3 regions of the Streptomyces sp. NPDC006510 genome follow, and region 1 is predicted to be linked to each of the others. Evidence: riboswitches for the same ligand, from Rfam matches in the RefSeq annotation. Region 1 holds a riboswitch; each other region holds the start of a gene.

The links. A riboswitch is a leader RNA that binds a small molecule or an ion and turns the genes downstream of it on or off. The one in region 1 is predicted to bind cyclic di-AMP.
Positions count from the first base shown of each region.
Region 2: another riboswitch for cyclic di-AMP. It lies ahead of ABZY11_RS39250 (M23 family metallopeptidase); the one in region 1 lies ahead of ABZY11_RS18675 (M23 family metallopeptidase).
Region 3: another riboswitch for cyclic di-AMP. It lies ahead of ABZY11_RS18540 (peptidoglycan DD-metalloendopeptidase family protein); the one in region 1 lies ahead of ABZY11_RS18675 (M23 family metallopeptidase).

Region 1 covers NZ_JBEXPH010000055.1:15,139-19,756, reverse strand. Annotated here, with positions in the region: gene ABZY11_RS18680 (aldo/keto reductase) at 1-654, opposite strand, end outside; gene ABZY11_RS18675 (M23 family metallopeptidase) at 890-2,032, opposite strand; cyclic di-AMP (ydaO/yuaA leader) riboswitch at 2,044-2,196, opposite strand; gene ABZY11_RS18670 (PP2C family protein-serine/threonine phosphatase) at 2,475-3,635, opposite strand; tRNA gene ABZY11_RS18665 (tRNA-Met) at 3,865-3,938, opposite strand; gene ABZY11_RS18660 (SPFH domain-containing protein) at 4,040-4,618, opposite strand, start outside.
Region 2 covers NZ_JBEXPH010000246.1:3,120-7,737, forward strand. Annotated here, with positions in the region: gene ABZY11_RS39240 (pitrilysin family protein) at 1-969, shown strand, start outside; gene ABZY11_RS39245 (pitrilysin family protein) at 996-2,378, shown strand; cyclic di-AMP (ydaO/yuaA leader) riboswitch at 2,650-2,816, shown strand; gene ABZY11_RS39250 (M23 family metallopeptidase) at 2,830-3,651, shown strand; gene ABZY11_RS39255 (GntR family transcriptional regulator) at 3,876-4,571, shown strand.
Region 3 covers NZ_JBEXPH010000054.1:35,595-40,212, reverse strand. Annotated here, with positions in the region: gene ABZY11_RS18545 (alpha-galactosidase) at 210-2,306, shown strand; cyclic di-AMP (ydaO/yuaA leader) riboswitch at 2,603-2,757, shown strand; gene ABZY11_RS18540 (peptidoglycan DD-metalloendopeptidase family protein) at 2,763-3,689, shown strand; gene ABZY11_RS18535 (SGNH/GDSL hydrolase family protein) at 3,878-4,618, shown strand, end outside.

The DNA.
Region 1 (4,618 bases):
GAGGAAGCCGGAAGCCAGGGCGAAGTACGGCACGGCGGCGAGCCCGGCGCGGGCGGCCGTGTCCTGGAGTTCGCCCTCGTACGTGTCGCGGGAGACCAGGTTGTAGTGCGGCTGCAGGGCGACGTAGCGGGCCAGCCCCTCGCGCTCCGAGAAGTCCAGGGAGGCCTGGAGCCGCTCGGGGCTGATGTTGGAGGCGGCGATCTCCCGGACCTTGCCCTCCTTCACCAGCTGGTCGAGGGCGGTGATGATGTCCTCGACCGGGACGGTCTCGTCATCGAAGTGCGTGTAGTAGAGATCGATGCGGTCGGTGCCGAGCCGACGCAGCGACGCCTCGGCCGCGGCCTTGATGTTGACGGGCGCGAGCCCCCGGTACGAGGGGTGGGTGGAGACCTTGGTGGCGACGACGATGTCGGCGCGGTCGGAGCGGGAGGCCAGCCACTTGCCGATGACCGTCTCCGACTCCCCGCCCTCGTTGCCCGGAACCCAGGCGGAGTAGCCGTCGGCGGTGTCGATGAAGTTGCCTCCGGCCGCGGCGTAGGCGTCCAGCACGGCGAACGACTGCGCCTCGTCGGCGGTCCAGCCGAAGACGTTGCCGCCGAGAGCGAGCGGGAAGACCTGAAGGTCGGAAGGGCCCAGCCTGCGAAGAGAAGTCATAAGTGGATCAACGAATTCCGGCGGGCCCGCTATTCCAGGTGCTCGCCGTTTTCCCCACCGCCGGCTCTCCCCCACCGGCCGCTCTTCCTCGCTGCCCTCTGCCCCACCGCCCGCTCTTCCCCACCGCTCACAACAGACCGGCAGCCCTGACGTCGGGGGGTGAGCGTCAGGACTGCCGGGGTTCGTCGGCCGGCGAACCGGCTCGGATCAAGAGGCCCGCGGGGCGGGCGTCGCCTCAGGGGTTGAGGCCCTTGCCGCGGAGCCAGGCCATCGGGTCGATGCCCGTGCCGTCGGCGGTGTGGACCTCCATGTGGAGGTGCGGTCCCGTCACGTTGCCGGTCGCGCCGACCCGGCCGATGGTGTCACCGGTGCTGACCTTCTGGCCGACGCTGACACCGATCGAGGACTGGTGGCAGAACCACAGCTCCGTGCCGTCGTCGAGTTCCAGCACCGTGCGGTAGCCGTACGCACCGGACCAGCCGGCCGACTTGACCGTGGCGCCGTGCACGGCCTTGATCGGGGTGCCGGTCGGGGCCGCGAAGTCGAGGCCGGTGTGGTAGCCGGAGGACCACATCGAGCCGGCCTGGCCGAAGGTCGAGGTGATCGTGTACGAGGAGGTCGGGATGGCGTAGCTGGCGGCGAGCTTGGCGAGCCGCAGGGCCTCCGCCTTCTTCTTGGCCTCCTCCTCCGCCTTCTTCTTCTCGGCGGCGGCCTTGGCCTTGGCCTCGTCCTGCTGCTTCTCGGCCTCGGCGGCGGCCTTCTCGGCGGCTTCCTTCTCCTGGGTCGCCTTGGCCTCGGCCGCGGCGGCGTCCTGCTGCTGCTCGGCCTGCTGGAGGATGCGGGCGCGGAGCGCCTCGCCCGCATCCGTCGTGCCCTGCTCGGCCTCGGCGGTGGTGATGCCGGCGGTGGTCAGCGGGGCGGTGGCGGCCGCGACCTCGGTCTTGTCCGTCTCGGACTCGTCGGAGAACAAGGAGCCCACGCCGGGAAGGGACTTGGCGTCGGGGAGGTTGTCCGCGATGGAGTCGGGCACGGAGATGGAGACCGGCGGCTTGCTCTGCGCGGTGGCCATGCCGCCCGCGCCGACCGCCGCGATGACGCCGACACCCAGCACCGTGGAGCTGCGGGCGAGTCCGTTGCGCTGCTTGGCGACGCGGTGCTTGCCGCGCACCGGGCGGACGGACTCCTCGGTGGGGTTCCACTCGTCCCAGCCGCGGTCGGACTCGCCGTTGCCGTCGGCGCGGAAGTCGCTGCCGAACTCACCGGTGAATTCGCCGGTGAAGTCGCCGCCGGGCTCGGTGCCGAAGTCGGCTCCGTAACCGGTGCCGTAGTCGGGATTGAACCGAGACGGGGCCTCGGGGGCAGGCTTGTTGGACGCCACGGGGGCGCACTCCTTTCCTTCCTTCTCGCCTACCGGGTTAGCTGACGGGTTCGGAGCAGGAAGGTCTCCTACGGGCCCCTCCGCCTCTCACGAGACACAGGTGTCCGATTCACCCCATGTAGGTGGTTCCCCGGTTCCCTTGCGGAATTCGGCGCTCGCGCACGGTGCCGCCACTGACGACGGCTGGGACGACCGCGCTGCGTTATCGAACGTTAATAGACACCGGGGTCGTATTCCAAGCCGTTCCCACTGATCGTTCACGTCTTTGGCCTGGACTTTACGGGGCAAAAGCGGGCGGAATCGGATGAGTTGACCGACCCTCAGCCACTACCCCGTTTCTGATGTTGCGTCAAATGTTATGCGGAGCGACGCCCTTCGGTTACGCACGGTGGCATCGCACCCGTCGCACCCCCGCACCGCACCCCCGCACCGCACCCGCCCCTCACGCCTCCTCAGCACCGACGATCCGCACGGTCCTCCGCCGGTCCGGCTGCCCCTCCGCGGGACGTGCGACCGCGAGCAACGCCATGTCGTCGGTCGTCTCGCCACCCGTGTGCAGGCGCACGTCGTCGGTCAGCGCGGACAGCAGTTCCTCGGGCCCCGGAAAGATCCGCCCGCGCAACCGGGCCGCCGGATCGTAGAAGACCCCCTCGGCGTTCCGCGCCTCGGAGAGGCCGTCCGTGTAGAGGAGCAGGGTCGTACCGGCCGACAGGTCCCACTCGTCCGTGTGCTCCTGCCACACCCCCAGGCCCATCCCGAGCGGCAGCGCGGGCACGGAGGGCTTCAGCACCTCCAGCGCCCCGCCCGGGTGCAGCAGGATCGGCTCGGGGTGACCGCGGTTGACGATCCGCACCCGGGCCAGCCCGGGCGGGATCTCGGCCAGCACGGCGGTGATGAAGCCCTCCAGCGCGTCGAGCCCGCCCCGCCGCGCCTCCTCCCGTGCCAGCGCCCGCTCCAGCCGCCCCGCCACCCCCTCCAGCGAGGGTTCCTGCTCGGCCGCCTCACGGAACGCCCCGATGACCACCGCCACCGTCTCCACGGCGTCGAGCCCCTTCCCCCGTACGTCCCCGACCACCAGCCGCACCCCCTGCGGGGTGTCCGCCACGGCGAACAGGTCGCCGCCGACGAACTCGTCCGCCTGCGCAGCCTCGTACCGCGCCGCGACATGCAGTCCGCCGGTCCGGTCGGCCGGCTGCGGCAGTACCGCGCGCATGGCCGTCTCCGCGACGAAGCGCGCGGAGGCCAGCTGCTCGTTGCCGCGCCGCACGACCCCGTTGATCACGACCGCGAGGACCGAGACGGTGGCCAGGGTGAGCAGCTCGATCAACGGCACGACGTCCGGCAACGTGCTGCTGTACAGCCGCAGCGCGATGACGGCCAGCATCGAGGCGATACCGGTGCGGATGGTGCTGGCCAGCGAGAAGAACGGGGCGGCGATCAGCGGAGCGGCCACGAACAACGGAATGGCGGTGAAGGTCGGCGGGGTGAGGAGGTCGAACACCAGCCCGCCGAGAATCATCAGGGCGGGCAGGGTGCGCACGAACGACCGGGTACGGGCCCCGCCCCCGGCCTGCCTGCCACGCCGCTTCTCCCGCTTCCACACCTGTGGTCTCCTGCCCGGTACGCGCGCGGCTGCGGACGGTACCGCGCCCCACCCCAGGCTCACCGGAGCGGAACGCGGCGGCGACTCCTCGTCGGCCAATGGGGGGACACATGTGGTGTGGCTCACGTACCGCCCAGACCCGGCCGCTGCCCCGGCCGCTGCGCGCGGGCCACGGACCGAACGATTCAGACCCGGCACGCTGTATGCGTGCCGGGCCTGAATTCTTCAGTAGCGGGGACAGGATTTGAACCTGCGACCTCTGGGTTATGAGCCCAGCGAGCTACCGAGCTGCTCCACCCCGCGTCGGTGAACACAACTCTACGGCATGTCCGGCGCTCTTTTGACCACTCGGGTTCTCCCGGCCTTCACCCCCGACCTTCGCCCCGGCCGTCACCCCTGCCGCATCAGGACGGATTCGTCTCGGAGATACGGGGAGCGGAAGTGGCCTTCCCATGGACCGCCGGCGGCTTCACCGGGTTCGCGCCCCGCTGCAACGAGTGGAGGATCGCCAGCCCCTGGCCGACGACGCCCGCCGCCATCTCGTTGACACCATTGGTGCCGTTGAGAACGGTGAGGTCGGCGCCGGACATGCCGCGGGCGGCCGCGTCGGCCAGGGCGGGCAGGTTCTCCACGATGCGGTTGGCCGCGATGAGCTCCTGGTTGCCGTCACGCAGTGAAGCGGCGCGCACACTGTTGGCGTCGGCCTGCGCCTGGGCGAGGGTCCGCTCGGTGTACGCGTCGCCGTCGGCCTCGAACTTCACCCGGTCACGGGCCGCCTCCGCCAGGGTGCGCTGCCGGTAGGCCTCGGCGTCCGCCGGACGCCGTACCTCCGCCTCCAGCCGCTGCGCGGCGAGCGAGGCCTGCCGCTCGGCCAGCGCGGTCTGCTCCTCGATGACCTCCTGCGAAGCCCTTGCCTGAGCGAGCGGCCCGGCCTGCGCGGCGCGGGCGTTGTACTGCTCGGTCTCGGCGAGGAAGCCGGCCCG
Region 2 (4,618 bases), on a different contig from region 1:
GACGTCGTCAAGAACGAGCGCCGCCAGCGCTACGACAACGTCCCCTACGGCACGGCGTTCGAGAAGCTGACGGCACTGGCCTACCCCGAGGGCCACCCCTACCACCACACCCCGATCGGCTCGATGGCCGACCTGGACGCCGCGACCCTGGAGGACGCGCGCACCTTCTTCCGTACGTACTACGCGCCCAACAACGCGGTGCTCTCGGTCGTCGGCGACATCGACCCCGAGCAGACCCTCGCCTGGATCGAGAAGTACTTCGGCTCGATCCCTTCCCACGACGGCAAGCAGCCGCCGCGCGACGGCACGCTCCCCGCGATCATCGGCGAGCAGCTGCGCGAAGAGGTGCGCGAGGAGGTCCCGGCGCGGGCGCTGATGGCCGCCTACCGGCTGCCGCACGACGGCACCCGCGAGTGCGACGCGGCGGACCTCGCGCTGACCGTGCTCGGCGGCGGCGAGTCGTCGCGGCTGCACAACCGCCTGGTCCGCCGTGACCGTACGGCCGTGGCAGCCGGGTTCGGGCTGCTGCGGCTGGCAGGTGCGCCCTCGCTCGGCTGGCTGGACGTCAAGACGTCCGGCGGTGTCGAGGTGCCGCAGATCGAGGCCGCGGTCGACGAGGAGCTCGCCCGGTTCGCCGCCGAGGGCCCCACGCCCGAGGAGATGGAGCGTGCGCAGGCCCAGTTGGAGCGCGAGTGGCTGGACCGGCTCGGCACGGTCGCCGGCCGCGCCGACGAACTGTGCCGGTTCGCCGTGCTGTTCGACGACCCGCAGCTCGCCCTGACCGCCGTGCAGCGGGTGCTCGACGTCACCGCGGAGGAGGTCCAGGCGGCCGCCAAGGCCCAGCTGCGCCCCGACAACCGGGCGGTGCTGGTCTACGAGCCGGTCGAACCGGCCGAGCCCGCGGACGCGGCGGACACCGACGAGACCGACGCCGACGACACCGACGCGCACGAAGGGGCGGACAAGTGACCGACGCTGCCGCGACTGGAGTTTCGATGCAGTACCACCCGCAGCCGGCCCCCGGCGTCGCCCGCCCCTGGGCCTTCCCCGCGCCGGACCGCGGCGCCCTGCCCAACGGCCTCACGGTGCTGCGCTGCCACCGCCCCGGTCAGCAGGTCGTGGCGGTCGAGATCTTCCTCGACGCCCCGCTGGACGCCGAGCCCGAGGGCCTCGACGGTGTGGCCACGATCATGTCCCGGGCACTGTCCGAGGGCACCGACAAGCACACCGCGGAGGAGTTCGCCGCCGAGCTGGAGCGCTGCGGCGCCACCCTCGACGCGCACGCCGACCACCCCGGTATCCGGGTCTCCCTGGAGGTCCCGGCCTCCCGGCTGGCCAAGGCCCTCGCCCTGGTCGCCGAGGCGCTGCGGGCGCCCGCCTTCGCCGACAGCGAGGTCGAGCGGCTGGTACGCAACCGGCTCGACGAGATCCCGCACGAGCAGGCCAACCCGGCCCGGCGGGCCGCCAAGCAGCTCTCCAAGGAGCTCTTCCCTGCCACGGCACGGATGTCGCGCCCGCGCCAGGGCACCGAGGAGACGGTGGAGCGGATCGACTCGGCGGCCGTGCGCGCCTTCTTCGACGCCCACGTCCGGCCGTCCACGGCGACCGCCGTGGTCGTCGGAGACCTCACCGGCATCGACCTGGACGCGCTGCTCGCCGACACCCTCGGCGACTGGTCGGGAGACACCGCCGAGCCCCGTCCGGCCCCGCCGATCACCGCCGACGACACCGGGCGGGTGGTGATCGTCGACCGTCCGGGCGCGGTGCAGACGCAGCTGCTGATCGGCCGGATCGGCGCCGACCGGCACGACAGCGTGTGGCCGGCCCAGGTGCTCGGCACGTACTGCCTGGGCGGCACTCTCACCTCCCGCCTCGACCGTGTGCTGCGCGAGGAGAAGGGCTACACGTACGGGGTACGGGCCTTCGCCCAGGTGCTGCGGTCGTCGGCCCCGGACTCCGCCTCGGGGGCGACCGGCGCCGCGATGCTCGCCATCAGCGGTTCGGTGGACACGGAGTCCACCGAACCGGCGCTCAAGGACCTGTGGACGGTGCTGCGGACCCTGGCGGCCGAGGGCCTGACCGACGAGGAGCGCGAGACGGCCGTGCAGAACCTCGTGGGTGTCGCACCCCTGAAGTTCGAGACGGCGGCCTCCGTCGCGGGCACCCTCGCCGACCAGGTCGAGCAGCACCTGCCGGACGACTACCAGGCGCAGCTGTACGCCCGGCTCGCGGAGACCGGCACGGTCGAGGCGACCGCGGCGGTCGTCAACGCCTTCCCGGGCGACCGGCTGGTCACGGTCCTCGTCGGCGACGCGGCTCGGATCGCGGAGCCCGTCCGGGCTCTGGGCATCGGAGAGGTGTCGGTGGTCACCGGCTGACGACCGGTCCGGCGGGAGTCGGCCGACGGGCCGGTCACTCCACCATGAGCGGCCTCACCCTCCGACATATCGCCGGATACCGGGACAAGAGGAAGACCCCTGTGAGCGAGATCTCACCGGGGTCTTCCCTTTTGTCCGTTCCGAGGGGGAGGTTGCCTGTCTGCCCTGTGGGATGCGCTACAAAATGGCCTGTCCGTTTGGTGAATGAAAGTGACCCCGCTTAGCGTCGGCTCGGCTGTCCGTCACTCTTATGCCGCATCCGCGACGTACCGGACAGCCATCGCCGAGTCCCCGTCAGGCGCGAGCCTGGGGAGCCGGGGACCCACGCAGTCCCTGGGGTGAATCGGATGCCTGAGCCCCGATGGGGCCGAGGCACCCGTAGGAGACCTTCCTGCTCCGAACCCGTCAGCTAACCCGGTAGGCGAGAAGGAAGGAAAGGATCAGCCACTCCATGGCGTTCACCCGTGCCACCGGGAAGCACCGTGCCCCGAGCCGACTGACGCGCCGCAGCGCGAAGGTCGTCGGCGTCGCGGCTCTGGCCACCACCGGCGTCATCGGCGGCCTGGCCGCTCCTGCGCTCGCCGCGGACTCCGAGGCCCCCTCCGCGAGCGAGACCGGCCTCAACCAGGTCATCGCCATCGACAAGACCCTCGCCGACCGGATCGACGCCCAGGCCGACGCGCAGCAGCACCAGGCGGATGTCGCGGCCAAGGCGAAGGCGGAGGCCCAGCGGAAGGCCGAGGCCAAGAAGAAGGCCGAGGCGAAGGCCAAGGCGCTGGCCAAGGCCGAGGCCGACGCGAAGCGCGCCGCCGAGGCCCGTGCCGAGAAGGCGCGCGCCGCCCGGTCCGCCGAGCGCACGCGGCTGGGCTCCTTCCGGCTCCCGGTCGCCGGTTCGTACGTCACCACCGGTTACAAGTCCAGCGGCTCGCTCTGGTCCTCCGGCAGTCACTCGGGCATCGACTTCCACGCCGCGTCCGGCAGCTCCGTCGTCGCCGTCGGCGCCGGTACGGTCGTCGAGGCCGGCTGGGGCGGGGCGTACGGCAACAACATCGTGCTCCGGATGGCGGACGGCACGTACACGCAGTACGGCCACCTCTCCTCGATCGGTGTCTCCGTCGGCCAGAGCGTCGCCGCGGGCCAGCAGATCGGCCTCTCCGGCTCGACCGGCAACTCCACCGGACCGCACCTCCACTTCGAGGCCCGGACGACGCCGTCGTACGGCTCCGACATGGACCCGGTCGCATACCTGCGCGCCCACGGTGTCAACGTCTGACCGACGCCCCACCGCAGTACCTCACCGAAGGCCCCGGCAGCGTGCCGGGGTCTTCGGCGTGCCCGCCATGCGTCCGCGGGCGATGCCTGGCCGCCGAACCGCTCCGTGCCAAAAGATATTCATGAATTTCCATCCGGCATCGGAAATGCGGCCGCATTGCAATAGAGTCGCAGAACAGGCGTCGGCCGGCCGCGTTTCGCGGGGATTGAGGCGGAGGTTCGGACATGCGCATTCCGGCACATTCGGTATGCACGGCAATCCGTGACGACATCGTCTCCGGTGTCTTCGAACGCGGCAGCCGTCTCACGGAGGAGTTGCTGGCACGTCGATATGGAGTTTCCCGCGTCCCGGTACGGGAAGCGCTGCGCACCCTGGAGTCCGAGGGTTTCGTGGTCACCCGCCGGCACGCGGGTGCCTGCGTCGCCGAACCCACCGAGCTGGAGGCGGCCGACCTCCTGGAAGTCCGCACGCTGCTGGAGCCACTGGGTGCCGCGCGCGCCGCGCAACGACGCACCGAGGCGCACCTCAAGGTGCTGCGCGGTCTGGTGCGGCTCGGCCAGGACCGGGCCAGGCGCGGCGAGGGCGAGGACCTGCGCTCGCTGGGCGGCTGGTTCCACGAGACGCTGGCGCAGGCCTCCGGCAGCCCCGGCCTGATCGCGCTGCTCACCCAGCTGCGGCACAAGATCGCCTGGATGTACGCGGTCGAGCCGTCGGCCCGGCCGGTGGATTCCTGGGCCGAGCACGGGGCGATCGTGGACGCGGTGGCGCGCGGCGACGCGGAGCGGGCCAGGGCGCTGGCCGCCCATCACGCCGAACGGGCCGCGGCCGCGCACCGGCTGCGACGGCAGCCCGCCGCTCCCCGCGCCGGCCGGGTGAGGACCTCGCAACATTCCGTAAACACCGTAGGCGTCCGGCATTAACAATTACGCCGTATACAAACACATGTGATTGCGCGGGACCCGTTCCG
Region 3 (4,618 bases), on a different contig from region 1:
TCTGGTGCCGGCGCGAGTCACCGGCGAGGCCACTCCGGCGACGATACGACATTGATTCCTCAGGCAATCATCTCGGCCTTTCCCTGTCGATACCCGGGCGAACTCCGGTTCTCCCGCGGCGAATCCGCCCGGTGAATTCCTCGCCAGGCCGTTGCCCGTGCCCCGCCGATGGTCGATGATGTGCGGAACTGTTTGAATGTGGGGATACGATGATCGAGACGGGCAACACCGGCCGGACCTGGCTGCTCACCGGGGCGAGCAGCAGCTACGCACTGCGACTGACCGAGCAGGACGAGCTGATCCATCTGCACTGGGGGCCGAGGATCACTCTCGCGGCGGCCGAGGCGCTGGCCGCGGCACCGGAGCTGCCCTTCAGGGCCTTCGAGTCCCATCTCGACGGCCGGGAGGAGTATCCGGTGGAGGGCGGCCCCAGGTTCGTCCGCCCGGCACTCTCGGTACGCACCCCCGAGGTTCGCGGCACCGAGTGGGCCTTCGGCGCCGCCGTGGTGGACGGGGACGAACTGCGGATCGACTTCACCGACTCCGTGCACCGGCTCGCCCTCACCCTGCACTACCGGATGCGGGACGACTCCGATGTCGTGGAGCGCTGGGCCACCGTCGCCCACGCCGGACCGGACGGCGCGCCGCTGGAGTTGCTGCGCGCCGACGCGGCCGCCTGGTCGCTGCCCGCCCGGGACGGCTGGCGGCTGAGCCGGCTGCACGGACGCTGGGCGGCGGAGTCGCGGATCGCGCGGGCGGAGCTGACCTACGGCGAGAGCGTCATCTCCAGCAGGCGGGGCCACACCGGCCACCAGTACCTGCCGTGGGTCGCGCTGGACGCCGACGGTGCGGCGACCGAGGAGAGCGGCGAGGTCTACGGCTGCGCGCTCGGCTGGTCCGGGTCGTGGCGGATCTCCGTGCAGCGGCTGCCCGACGGGCTCGTACAGATCACCGGCGGCGCCGGCTACGACGACTCCGGACTGCTGCGGCTCACGCCGGGGGAGTCGTACACCACGCCCGTATTCGCCGGTCTGTGGAGCGGGCAGGGGTTCGGCGGCGCGAGCCGCGCCTGGCATGCCTGGCAGTTGGCCCATGTGATCCCGGACGCGGAGAACCTGCGGCCGGTGCTCTACAACTCCTGGGAGGCGACGGGCTTCGACATCTCGATGGACCAGCAGCGTGCCCTCGCCGAGCGCGCCGCCGCGATGGGCGTCGAGCTGTTCGTGGTGGACGACGCGTGGTTCGGGCAGCGGACCAGTGACCGGGCCGGGCTCGGCGACTGGACGCCGAATCCGGACCGCTTCCCCGGCGGCCTGAAGCCGCTCGCCGACGAAGTGCACGGGCTCGGCATGCAGTTCGGAATCTGGGTCGAGCCGGAAATGGTCAATGCGGACAGTGATCTCTATCGCGCCCACCCCGACTGGGTGCAGCACTTCCCCGGGCGGGCGCGGACGGAGTACCGCCATCAGCTGGTGCTCAATCTGGCTCGCCCCGATGTGCAGGAGTATCTCTGGGAGCAGCTGGACACGCTGCTCTCCGAAACACCTGTCGACTATGTGAAATGGGACTTCAACCGCTGCTTCACCGATGCGGGCTGGCCGGGCGAGGAGTACCCGCAGAAGCTCTGGATCGAGCACGTGGACGCGCTGTACGCGCTGATCGACCGGCTCAGGGCCGCGCATCCCTCGGTCGCGTTCGAGTCCTGCTCGGGCGGCGGCGGCCGGATCGACCTGGGGATCCTGTCCCGTACGGACCAGGTGTGGACCTCCGACAACACCGACCCGCTCGACCGTCTCGCCATCCAGGAGGGCTTCGGGCACCTCCATCCGGCCCGGGTGATGGCCGCCTGGGTCACCGACAGTCCGAACCACCAGCTCAACGGCAGGGTCAGCTCGCTGCGCTTCCGTTTCGTGAGCGCGATGGCCGGTGTGCTCGGGGTCGGCGGGGACCTCACTGAATGGAGCGAGGAGGAGCTGGCCGAGGCGCGGACCTGGGTGGACATCTACAAGGAGATCCGGCCGATCGTGCAGTGGGGCGAGCTGTACCGGCTGCGCGAGCCGCGCGGCGGACTCAGTGCGGTCCAGTACGTCCACGGGGAGGAGACCGTGGTCCTGATGTGGCTGGAGGCGCAGAGGTACGGGGAGCGGCCCCCGGCTCTGCGGCTGCGCGGGCTCGACCCCGCGGCGACGTACACCTGCCTGGACACGGGGGCGGTGCACCACGGTTCGGCGCTGCTGCATCAGGGACTGCACACCGGACTCCGAGGCGATCTCGACGCGCGGGTGCTGAGGCTCCGACGGGGGTGACACTCGCGGCATGTCCGTAATGCGGTTATTTGCCATAACATGCCCCGTTTATGCGGGACATGGGTGCCGCCTCGTGAGCGGAATCATATCCGTGACGGTGTGTGGTGACGGCAATGTTGGGGCATCCGTGCGCGGCGCGGAAATCAAAGATCCTTAATCCACGGAGTGTGACCGGAATTCCGCGCTGAATTCCCGGCGCGGATTCCGGCGTGGAACCCGTGGCTTGTTCTCGTCGTCCCGGCTCGCTTACGGTCACCGTCAATCCGGACGGACCGCCTAATCCTGCCGCCGACCGGAATCCGCATCCACTCATCGCGTGGCAGGAGCGGGGGAACCAGGTAAGCCGCCGACCGGAGAAATCCGGTCGGCTCGGGGTGAAGTCGCGCTCGGCGCGGCCGGGCATCTCCAGCCCGAACCCGACAGCTCACCTCGTAGGCGCCGGAGAGGAAGTACTTCATGCCCATATCGGGTAAGCACCGTCGTCCGAAGATCAGCACCATCGCCCGTGGCGTCGCCGCGGCAAGCGCCGGCGGCGCCGTCGTCGCACTGCCGCTGCTCGGTGCCACCGGTGCCCACGCCGTGGAGCAGGCCGCTCCGGCCGCCGCACCGAAGTCGGCCGCCGCCACGCAGGCCGCGCCGGTCTCCCAGAAGCAGGCCGCCACCACGACGTACTCCGTCGTCTCCGGCGACTACCTGTCGAAGATCGCCGCCGAGCACAAGATCAAGGGCGGCTGGCAGAAGCTGTACCAGGACAACCGCAAGGTCGTCGGCGAGGATCCCAGCCTGATCTTCCCGGGCATGAAACTGACCCTCGTTGCCAAGGCGTCCGGCAACGCCGCGCCCACCGGCGCCGGCACCGGCTCGGCCCTCCCGTCGAAGGCGCCCTCGGTCGCCTCGTCGGCCGCGCAGAAGTCCGCCCCGGCCAAGTCCGTGACCGCCGCCCCGGAGACCAAGGCCCCGGCCGCCCGGAGCACCGCCTCCGGTTACGCCCACCCGGTCCCCGGCAACCACACCACCAACTACCGGGCCTCCGGCTCCAACTGGTCCAGCGGCAGCCACACCGGCATCGACTTCCCCGTCGCCACCGGCACCAGCGTCAAGGCCATCACCTCCGGTACCGTCGTCACCGCCGGCTGGGGCGGCGCGTACGGCAACCAGGTCGTCATCAGGCACGCCGACGGCCACTACTCGCAGTACGGCCACATGTCCTCCCTCTCCGTCTCGGCGGGTCAGGCCGTGAGCGCCGGCCAGCAGGTCGGCCTCTCCGGTGCCACCGGCAACGCCACCGGCCCGCACCTGCACTTCGAGGTCCGCACGGGCCCGGGGTACGGCTCGGACATCGACCCGATCGCCTTCCTGGCCTCGCACGGCATCTACGTCTGAGCCGAACGGCCGGGCAGCTGAGCGACAAAGCATGACCTGAGCAACACAGCAGGGGCGGTGCGCGGCGGCGCACCGCCCCTCTGCTTATTCCCCCTTTACCAAAAACTGACCGGGTGGTCTATCTCACCACCCGTCAACCCCTTATTACGGTCGCGTAGGTCACATTCAGCGGTGCAGGATAAGCGTTTGTGGCAGACGATTCGAGAAAAAACCAACGTGGCGTCAACAACCGACAGGGCGTCATCGGGTCGTACGCGGCGATCGGCGACAGCTTCACCGAGGGAGTCGGCGACCCCGGCCCGGACGGGACCTTCGTCGGCTGGGCGGACCGTTTCGCGGTACTCCTCGCGGACCAGCTCCCGGACCCCGATGCGGCGACGGGCGCCGAAGGCTCCGCGCACGGGAATTTCGGGTACGCCAATCTCGCCGTACGCGGACGCCTCCTCGACCAGATCGTCGAGGAGCAGGTGCCCCGCGCCAGGGAGCTCGCACCCGACCTGGTGAGCTTCTGCGCCGGCGGCAACGACATCATCCGGCCGGGCACCGACCCCGACGACGTGGCCGAGCGCTTCGAGCGCGCCGTCGCCGAGTTGACCGAGGCGGTCGGCACGGTCATGGTCACCACCGGCTTCGACACCCGTGGCGTTCCCGTGCTGCGCCATCTGCGCGGCAAGATCGCCACGTACACCGCCCATGTACGGGCCATCGCCGACCGCTACGACTGCCCGGTCCTGGACCTGTGGTCGCTGCGGTCCGTCCAGGACCGGCGCGCCTGGGACGACGACCGGCTCCATCTGTCGCCCGAGGGACACACCAGGGTCGCGCTGCGCGCCGCCCAGGTCCTCGGCATCGACGTGCCGGCCGACCCCGACCAGGAATGGCCCCCGCAGGCACAGCGTGGCACCCTCGAAGTGCGGCGCGACGACATC